DNA from 3 places in the Pseudoalteromonas sp. 2CM39R genome. Region 3 is predicted to be linked to each of the others. Evidence: riboswitches for the same ligand, from Rfam matches in the RefSeq annotation. Region 3 holds a riboswitch; each other region holds the start of a gene.
What was found. Region 3 has a riboswitch for cobalamin ahead of MTF66_RS20995 (TonB-dependent receptor domain-containing protein). Riboswitches for the same ligand answer to the same signal wherever they lie in the genome.
Positions count from the first base shown of each region.

Region 1 (3,282 bases), on a different contig from region 3:
CGCTGTTATAACCTAATAGCTCACCACTGGCAGCAAACCCTGTTGCCGCAGTAAAATATTCCTTATCAGTAATGTTTTCTATTCGAGCAGCTAACGACAAATTATCGAGCAACTGGTAATTGGCTGCTAAATTAAATACCGTATAGCCAGCGAGTTCAGAATCATAATACGCAATTGATGGACGCGATGAGCGATACTGCATATCTAAACTGGCATCAAAATCGCCCCATGATTTGGCGAGTTGATAATTAAACGATTCTGAAGGTCTGCGTGGTAAATCCGTATTCGTCTTTTCATCTGTAGCGTCTAAAAAGCTAAAATTAACAGAGTGTTCAAAGCCTAACACGGAAAACTCAGCCGACATTTCCAGCCCCTGCATAGATACTTTATCTATGTTAGTTGCAATATATTTACCTGAGTCCGCATCATAATTATTACTAATTAAATTATTGATACGGTTATCGAAAAGAGCAATATCATAACGCCCCCATTGAGTTTCTAGGGTAACACCAAACTCATTGTTTAAGGCTTCCTCAGGCTTAATATTATTATTTGGCAGGTAGTATGGGCTGTTAGTCACAAACGCATTAATTAAAGACGGCGCCCTAAATGCGGTGCCATGATTTAAACGTACCGTTACATACTGATTCGCTTTATATCCAAGTCCAGTACTGTAAGTATTTGCGCGGCCATGGAAGTCATAATCATCGGTTCTGATAACCGCATTTGCTAACCATTGTTCATGACTATAAAACGCGCCTATAAACAATGCGTTATTATCGCGTTTTTCTTCTGATGACGTTGCTGAAGAGTTTGATAAATCCTCAGACAAGTAATTAAAACCACCTGATAAATCAAGCTCTTTCGTTAGGCTATAAAGCCCTCGGTATTCAAACTCAACACGCTCTGTGCTATACACTTGCTGAACATCGGTGCCAGTTTGAGTATTTTCTTCTTGCGATACACTCAATGAAGTACTTTGGGTATATACTTCTGAGGCTTTTTTCCAGCCTAGCTTAGCGGTATAGTTTTCAAAATCGTAGGCATCGTTACCCCATGCGTTATCATACTGCGCTTCACCTTCACTGTACTGAGACTGTAAGCTCAACTCACCTAGTTCAGCCAGTTCATACGCTAAATTAAAGCCAATGTTTTTATTTTTGTAGCCATCATCATCGTGATCTTTGGTATATTCAGCCACAGGATCTTTGCCAGTAACATCAAAACCATCTGTCTCTTCATAGCCTAGATTATAATTAAAGCTAAGCGCCTCTTTTGCAAGCCCACCAGCAAGCTGATAATTACTGTAACTATGACTGCCCAAATTAGCCGAAAGCGTATTATTTGAGGCTTTACGGGTAATGATATTAATTACTCCGGCTACCGCATCAGAGCCATAAATAGCTGCTCTGGCACCTTTAATAACTTCAACACGCTCGATACTATTAACTGGAATATTAGTTAGCGATACACTACCTGAGCTTGCATCGCTCACTCTTACGCCATCAACCAATACTAAGGCATATTTAGCGCTAGCACCGCGAACAAATATATCTGCTTTTTGACCTAATCCGCCGTTACGGACAATATCAATACCAGCTATGGTATTTAATATTGCAGGTAAGTCTCGGTAATTCGCTTTTTCAATATCAGCGCGGTCGATAACTGCCACACTTGCTAATACATCATTTATAGGTTGTTCAAATTTATTTGCAGTAACGGTTATTCTTTCAATGGTTTGTTCTGCAGATGCAGAAAAAGACAGTGCCGCCGAAATAGCCACACCCAATGCAGTTTTATTTATCATGATGTTCCCTATCTCTGCCCACCGCAAAGATGTTAGTAAGTAAGATTACATCAAGGCCGGTCTCCGGACTCAGTTACCATAATAAAATACAGCATAACTTTACCGTTGCGGGGGCAGTGTTGGGATTGACTTCATCAATGAAAACGCACCAACTTCCCGATTATCCTACTAAAAAAATCACACCTTTGAAGTGTTTAGCAAGCACCTTGAAAATAGGCTGCTATTGTTATCTGTTTACTTAAAAATGTCAACGGACGTCTAAACATCTACAATTTGATTTTTGGGGTTCGGGGTTCGGGGTTCGGGGTTCGGGGTTCGGGGTTCGGGGTTCGGGGTTCGGGGTTCGGGGTTCGGGGTTCGGTAATTATCATAGATTCAAAAATAAAAAAGCCAAACAATATAGCGTGTTTGGCTAAATACATGTTGCTTTGAACTAAGCGCCTATAGTGCCTAGCTCGAAACAATAAATTAATCGCGGAAGTTTTTAAACTGAAATGGCTGACCTAAATCGGCAGTGCGTACAACTTGCATAGCAGCTTGTAAGTCATCACGCTTTTTACCCGTTACGCGTACTTCTTCGCCTTGAATAGCCGCTTGCACTTTTACTTTAGAATCTTTAATGGCTTTTACTACTTTTTTAGCCATATCTTTTTCGATACCCTGCTTTAGTGCAACGTTACGAAAAACATTTTTGCCTGCGCGAGAAATATCTTGTAGTTCTAGGCTCGCAACGTCCATTCCACGCTTAGAAACTTTCCCAGCTAAAATATCAAACAACTGCATAACCTGAGCATCTGCTTCAGCTTTTAATTTAATTGTTTTATCGTTTAATTCAATTGAGGCATCGACCCCTCTAAAATCAAATCGTGTCTCTAATTCACGATTGGCATTATCAACCGCGTTTTGTGCTTCGTTCATTTCTACTTCAGATACAATATCAAATGAAGGCATGATGTTCTCCTAACTAGCTAATCTTAATTTTATGCGGCAATTATAACGTTAAAATGATAAACCTTTACATTTTTCTGCATCTTGTTCAGGTGCGATACTAATTTAGTTTGATATACTGAGGCTTCTTTTTTATACGATTTTAGGATTCTTCGTGACGAGGCGTGTTTACCAAGCTATTTTTTTAATTAGTATTGTCGCATTTACCTTCTTATTTGCTAAAGAGGTAAAAGGGGCTGCAAACTTATTTCCGCATGTAGATAAAGTGGCGCATTTTGGTATTTTCTTTTTACTTGCCATTATAATGGATAAAGCCTTTAAACTGCCTTTATATGCACAAATATTGCTGTTAGCCGGCTATGGTGCCGCAATAGAAATTATGCAAGATAGCCTCCCTTACAGACAAGCATCACTGGCCGATTTTGTTGCCGACTTTATTGGTGCGGCGAGCTACTTTTTAGCTAAAGCCCTATTAACACTACGTAAAAAGAAGCGTTATGGCTAACATACTTGTTGTTGGTGATGGT
Region 1 is NZ_JALNTM010000007.1:59,544-62,825, reverse strand. Features, by position in the region: gene MTF66_RS16665 (TonB-dependent receptor domain-containing protein) at 1-1,807, opposite strand, end outside; cobalamin riboswitch at 1,844-2,009, opposite strand; gene MTF66_RS16660 (YajQ family cyclic di-GMP-binding protein) at 2,276-2,758, opposite strand; gene MTF66_RS16655 (VanZ family protein) at 2,910-3,260, shown strand; gene MTF66_RS16650 (ketopantoate reductase family protein) at 3,253-3,282, shown strand, end outside.
Region 1: another riboswitch for cobalamin. It lies ahead of MTF66_RS16665 (TonB-dependent receptor domain-containing protein); the one in region 3 lies ahead of MTF66_RS20995 (TonB-dependent receptor domain-containing protein).

Region 2 (3,282 bases), on a different contig from region 3:
CAGCTTGGCTGGGACTCCTAATATTTGGGATGCGTTTTTACAGTTTGGTATTACAAATATAGTATCGGCTATGCCCGGTGTATCTTTGGTGGCAGAGGTAAAAGCACAACAAGAGAGTACTCGATTACTATTAGAGCGCACCCTTGATCTAGCCATTTTATTTGATCCACCAAAAGTAGACGAACTCGTTGTTGAACGAATTTGTGAACTACCTATTATTCCGGTTAGTGGCTACGATACCGCAACAGGCGATAACTTTTTTGATAATCAATATGTTTATGTTGATTGGGGAACTACGTTTTCTCTTTGGCATGCGCGTCAGTTTACCGGTAAAACGCCGCCTTATTTTAGAACCAGTACCGGACGTATAGCGCTTGATTTAATACTGCAATGTGGCGGCAGTGCGTTTATTCCACAGGTATTAGTTAAAGACCATTTAGAAAAAGGCGAACTTTTTCATGTAAAAGGGGTAGAAAATACGTCAAGAGATGTATTTGTTGCCTATCATAGAGATAACGAACAGAAAGAGTTAATAGAAACTCTGGTTAATTTGCTGTCGCAAATGACACCGAGTTTACTGAAACAAAGTAAGTAGTCGTTAGACGGTATATTTTAGATGTTATTTTGATTTCAGATTTAATGCAGTTTTATTAACTTAAAAAGACAAAAATATGTCCTTTGTAATATTTTTGTCATTTAGCGGTGACACACTGCTGCTGTTTTAAAAATTAGTCTATTGTGTTTATCGAGGAAATAACATGAAATTTGCAAAATCGAGCCTATGCCTAGCCTTACTTAGTGGTTTATCTTTTAATGCGCTTGCAGAAGTAGACATTTACGGTAAAGCGAATGTAACCGTTCAATCATCTGATGATGGAGAAGGGTCGTTTACTGAAATTAAAAGTAATGCATCTCGTTTCGGACTTAAGGGGTCTGAAAAAATTTCAGACGGTTTAGAAGCTGTTTATAAGTTTGAGTTTCAGGTTGATGTGTCGGACGCTGACTCAAAAGGCGATAAAGATAATATTTCAGCGCGTAATCAATATGTAGGTTTTAAAGGTTCATTTGGTCAGGTAGTAATAGGCCGTAACGATACCGCGCTAAAGCAGGCGCAAGGTAAACTTGATTTATTTAATGACCTTGAAGGTGATATTAAAAATACGTTTAAAGGTGAAAACCGTTTAGGTAACTCAGTATCTTACGCTTCAAACTCATATGAAGGCTTTAAAGTGTTAGCTTCATTTATTGCAGAAGACGATAAAGATGCCAAAAATGGTTACTCAGTGGCATTAACTTACGGCGATGCAGGTCTTAAAAAGAGCGCTGTATATGCTGCTGTTGCTGCTGATAGTGAAGTAAATGGTTACGACGTAGTACGTGCAACAGTTCAAGGTAAAATTGAAGACTTTAGACTTGGCGCAATGTACCAAACACAAGAAAAAGTAGACGGTAGCGCTGAGGCTGACGGTTACTTATTGAATGCAGCTTACCTAATGGGTAGCAACACTTTTAAAGTGCAATATCAAACAATGGATTTTGATGACAGCGATGATAAAAGCGCAGTATCGGTAGGTGTTGATCACAAGCTAAACAAAAACCTTAAGGTATTTGGCTTTTACTCAAGTTTTGATATGGACAACAACGTTGACCAAGATTACCTAGGTTTAGGTATGGAATATAAGTTTTAACTAATACTTAGTTAAAACACTCCCTTTTAACCGCACTCAGCTGAGTGCGGTTTTTTTTGCTTTAAATTATTTACTTATCTGCGCATAATAGCCAAGCATTTGGAATGAGGTGAAACTCCTCAACTATACCCGTAACTGTGAACAGTTTTACTGTAAGTCAGATACAAGTGCCTTAAAACTTCATATAACGAGCGGGTTAACTCATTTTCTTTTTGGTACTTGTGGTACTGAGTGTGGGTTTTCTCTGCCTAGGATAATTTTTTGCACACTCAAACCGCTAAAAAAACTGCACTTCTAACCGTTAATAATGTCTCTTGGCGAGTGGGTAACACCTTAATCCTTGAGCATATTAATGTGAGTATTGAGCGTGGCAAGTTTGTTGGCTTAATTGGTCCTAATGGTGCGGGAAAATCGAGTTTACTGCGGTGCTTGTATCGATTTAATCAGCCGTCAGCGGGAGAGGTTAAATTTAATAACACCGATATTTGGCAACTAAAAAGCGAAGACTACGCCAAGCAAGTTGCCGTTGTGCTCCAAGAAACACCGTCGCAATTTAACCTCTCGTTATTCGATGTTGTGGCTCTAGGGCTTACGCCACATAAAACGTTATTCAGTTCGACCACCCAAGCAGATAAACAAAAAATAGCTCAGGCTATTAGCCATGTGGGGCTTGAATCTCATAGTACTCAATTATTTGATTCGCTATCTGGCGGTGAAAAGCAACGAGCCTTTATTGCCCGCGCTATTGTGCAGCAACCGCAACTTCTTATTATGGATGAACCAACTAGTCACCTTGATGTGAAATATCAAATTCAACTGATGGAGCTGGCTAAATCTCTAGGGATCACGGTATTTGCGTCATTTCATGACTTAAATTTAGCTGCTGCTATGTGTGATGAGTTAGTGGTTATTAAAAATGGAAAAGTTGTTGATGCAGGTAAGCCAAATAAAGTGGTCACTGAGCAGATGCTGGATGAGGTGTTTGGCGTTTGTGCACAAGTGAGCACTCACCCTCAAGTAGCTGCTTCGGGTGAGGCTATTCCTCATATTACTTATTATTATGGATACCAATAATATGACGGTTTTTTCTAACCATACCGTTGCATTAATCGCTGCGCTACTATGCGCACTATTAAGTTTATTTATTGCACTGAGTTTTGGTGCGGCACCCACGTCGCTCGCAGATGTTTATCAAAGCTTAACCTTTTCAAACGAGGCTTCATTTACCAGCCGTATTATTATTGAATTAAGAATGCCACGTACTTTACTGGCTTTTTTAGCTGGGAGTGGCTTAGCGATTGCAGGTTTAATACTACAAACAGTCACCCGTAACCCCTTAGCAGATCCTTATTTATTTGGTATTTCGTCCGGCGCTTCATTAGGTGTGGTTATACTAATGTCTTTTGTGGGAGCTGGGGCGGGTATTGCGCTATCTGGGGCGGCATTAACCGGTAGTTTAGTGGCGATGGGATTATTAATTTTAATTGCTGGCAGCCAGCGTAATGCCCAAGTTGAATCGATGTTATTGGCGGGGGTAGCCCTATCATTTTTATTTAGTGCTTTTACTAGTTTGCTACTTTATTGGAGCGATCCA
Region 2 is NZ_JALNTM010000011.1:250,759-254,040, forward strand. Features, by position in the region: gene MTF66_RS23580 (LysR family transcriptional regulator) at 1-595, shown strand, start outside; gene MTF66_RS23585 (porin) at 759-1,688, shown strand; cobalamin riboswitch at 1,746-1,876, shown strand; gene MTF66_RS23590 (ABC transporter ATP-binding protein) at 1,950-2,762, shown strand; gene MTF66_RS23595 (iron ABC transporter permease) at 2,764-3,282, shown strand, end outside.
Region 2: another riboswitch for cobalamin. It lies ahead of MTF66_RS23590 (ABC transporter ATP-binding protein); the one in region 3 lies ahead of MTF66_RS20995 (TonB-dependent receptor domain-containing protein).

Region 3 (3,282 bases):
ACACCCTCGTGGCGAGCTTCGTTTATATTGGTTGGGATCCACTGCCCTGATGCATTTGGTGCCCAAGCGATTTTGTTGTCGATTTCGCTGCGGAAAATCGCAATATCTAAGCTGATATCATTCACATTGAGTGATAAACCAAGCTCTTGGTTATCTGATGTTTCAGGATTTAACTCTGGGTTACCTGAGCCTGGGTAATATAAGTCATTAAATGTTGGAGATTTAAAACCCGTACTTTGACTTACGCGGAATGTAGCGATGTCATTTAAGTGATAGCCAACAGCTGCGGTGTAAGTTGTTTCATCATCAAACTGCTGATCATCATCTTGGCGAACGGTTAGGTTTGCCAGCACTTGTTCGTCGTCATAATAAGCGCCAACAAACGCAGCGAATACTTCACGGCTGTCTTTTAAGTAAGTACCAGAGTTAGTGTTCACTTCATCTTTATACCAATTCAAACCGCCACTAAGAGTCAGAGCTTGATTGAAAAAGTATTGGCCATTGTAATCGATTTGCTCACGCTCAGTTTCAAACTTATCGACCACCGTTGCGCCTGTGTAATCAATACGTGAGTCATCTGAACTATCACTTGATATTGCAATATCAATGGCATGGCTGTGTTTTTCGAAAGCTTTTTTCCAACCTAGTGAAGCTTGGTAATTTTCGAATTCACCTTTTTCTACAGTGCTGTCTGCAGGGCTATAAGCGCTATCGTATTTTGCTTCGCCTTCTGAGTATTGTGCTTGCGCTAAAAACTCACCTAACTGCTCATTTTGATAACCTAGATTAAAGCCAAGGTTTTTGTTCTCGTAGCCGTCTTCATCTGGGGCTAAGCCTTGCAGAACATCAAATCCATCTGTTTTTTCATAACCAGCATTAACTGCAACATCAACACCCGCAAACTGGCCACCTGTCGCTACTTGGTACTCTTGGTAAGAGTCTGAGCCAAAAGTAACATCTAAGGTCGTATTTTGTGCTTTACGCGTAATGATATTAATCACACCAGCTAGCGCATCAGAACCATATACAGCAGCACGTGAGCCTTTAATTACTTCAACACGCTCAATACTGTTTAAAGGAATATTGCTAATACTTTTATAGCCAAGTGTTGCAGAGCCGGTGCGTACACCATCAATTAAAATAAGTGTATGACGAGAACTTGCACCACGTAATGACACACCTGAGCTTTGCCCAAAACCACCATTGGCATTAATTTGAAAGCCTGCTTGGGTGGCCAGTAAGCTTGGTAAGTCACGAACATAGCTTGCTTCAATATCAGCACGGTCAATGACAGTAACGCTGGCTAATACATCATTAATTGATTGTTCGAATTTATTGGCAGTAACTGTGATATGCTCGATTGATTGCTCGTCAGCAGATACAGAAAAAGACAACGCAGCAGCAACCGCTACGCCTAACGCAGATTTATTTAGCATGATATCCCCTAGCCTGTGCCCACCGCACACGCGAATAGTAAGTTACTTCAAGGCCGGTCTCCGGACTCTGTACATGCATGGCATATACATTACCGTTGCGGGGGCAGTGTTGGCATTGTTTTCTCCCTGAAAACGCACCGACTTCCCGATTATCTTGCGACTATTTCACCCTTTGAAATAAAACGTATCTGAAGATACAGCAAGCACCTCGAAAATAGGCCGTTATTGTGATGATTTTGGGGAAGAAAGTCAATGGACGGCTATACTGCTAAAATAAAGTTTTAAGCTTTAAGCTGTAAGCCGAAAGTAAAAAAGCCAATCAGCGAGGCTGATTGGCTTTTATAAAACAATGATTACCAGAAATACTCATGAGGTTTCGAGTTTCCTAACGGAAAAACAATTCCTTCTGGGTCAGCACCATTCAGCACAAGCTTACAAAGAGTTTTATTTAAACGTCTTCTTGGCTTGGTCATCGTCATTTTCACCCACCAGCTTGGTGTTTGTTGGTAAAAATAAGTACTGTGTGGGCCTGTATATTTTCTGTTTATTTTACCGTGTTTATTACGATCTATTGCTTTGTTTTTTACTGACATAAATATCCTCTAGCTGAAAATAGCTAGAAGATATCTTTTTCTCTGTAACCTAATATTTGTCTCAAAATACGCTCCTTGTAAAGTTCAGAAACTTGTAGGCTTATAGCTTAAAACTTACAGCTTAAAGCTAAAAACATAGAGTATTAATCGCGGAAGTTTTTGAACTGGAATGGTTGACCTAAATCAGCAGTACGAACAACTTGCATTGCTTCTTGTAAATCATCACGCTTTTTACCAGTTACACGTAATTCTTCACCTTGAATAGCAGCTTGTACTTTGATCTTTGAGTCTTTGATTAACTTAACGATTTTCTTCGCTACGTCTTTTTCAATACCTTGCTTAAGAGCAACGTCACGCATTACGTATTTACCGCTACGCGACTCATCTTTAAGCTCAAGGCTAGATACATCTAAACCACGCTTTGAAATTTTCGCAGCAAGAATATCAAAAAGCTGCATAACTTGTTGTGGTGCTTCTGCTTTTAACTTAATTACTTTGTCACTTAGTTCGATTGATGCATCAACACCACGAAAATCAAAACGCGTCTCTAGTTCACGCTTTGCATTATCTACTGCATTCTGCGCTTCGTTCATTTCTACTTCAGAAACAATATCAAATGAAGGCATGGGGTTCTCCTAACATAGTCTTTTTTAAATTCATTTATGGTTGGCAATTATAACGCTTATTTATAGATTCTTTCTATTTTTATCCAACTTGTTCAGGTGCGATGCAAAAATTGTTTGATATACTGGCCATTCAATTTCGGCATTTTTAGGGTTTATTGTGACAAGGCGTGTTTACCAAGTTATCTTTTTAGCCAGCATTATTGGCTTTACAATTTTATTTGCCAAAGAAATTAAAGGGGTGAGCAACCTCTTTCCACACGTTGATAAAGTGGCGCATTTTGGTATTTTCTTTGTACTGGCCATGGTGATGGATAAAGCCTTTAAATTGCCACTTATGGTGCAAATTTTACTGTTAGCCGGATATGGTGCAGCCATAGAGTTTATGCAAGATATGCTGCCTTACCGTCAAGCTTCGGTTGGGGATTTTGTCGCTGACTTTATTGGTGCTGTAAGTTACTTTATCATTAAACTTGGTTTTCATTTAGGTAGTAAGCAACGTAATGGCTAACATTTTAATTGTTGGCGACGGTGCGATTGGCTTATTGTTTAGCCATTTTTTATCTGCGCAACATGACATTACATTACTGACCCGTAAGCCGACCCTGACCACGCGTTTTTATCAAGCGA
Region 3 is NZ_JALNTM010000009.1:280,652-283,933, reverse strand. Features, by position in the region: gene MTF66_RS20995 (TonB-dependent receptor domain-containing protein) at 1-1,436, opposite strand, end outside; cobalamin riboswitch at 1,470-1,624, opposite strand; gene MTF66_RS20990 (hypothetical protein) at 1,790-2,029, opposite strand; gene MTF66_RS20985 (YajQ family cyclic di-GMP-binding protein) at 2,173-2,655, opposite strand; gene MTF66_RS20980 (VanZ family protein) at 2,813-3,163, shown strand; gene MTF66_RS20975 (ketopantoate reductase family protein) at 3,156-3,282, shown strand, end outside.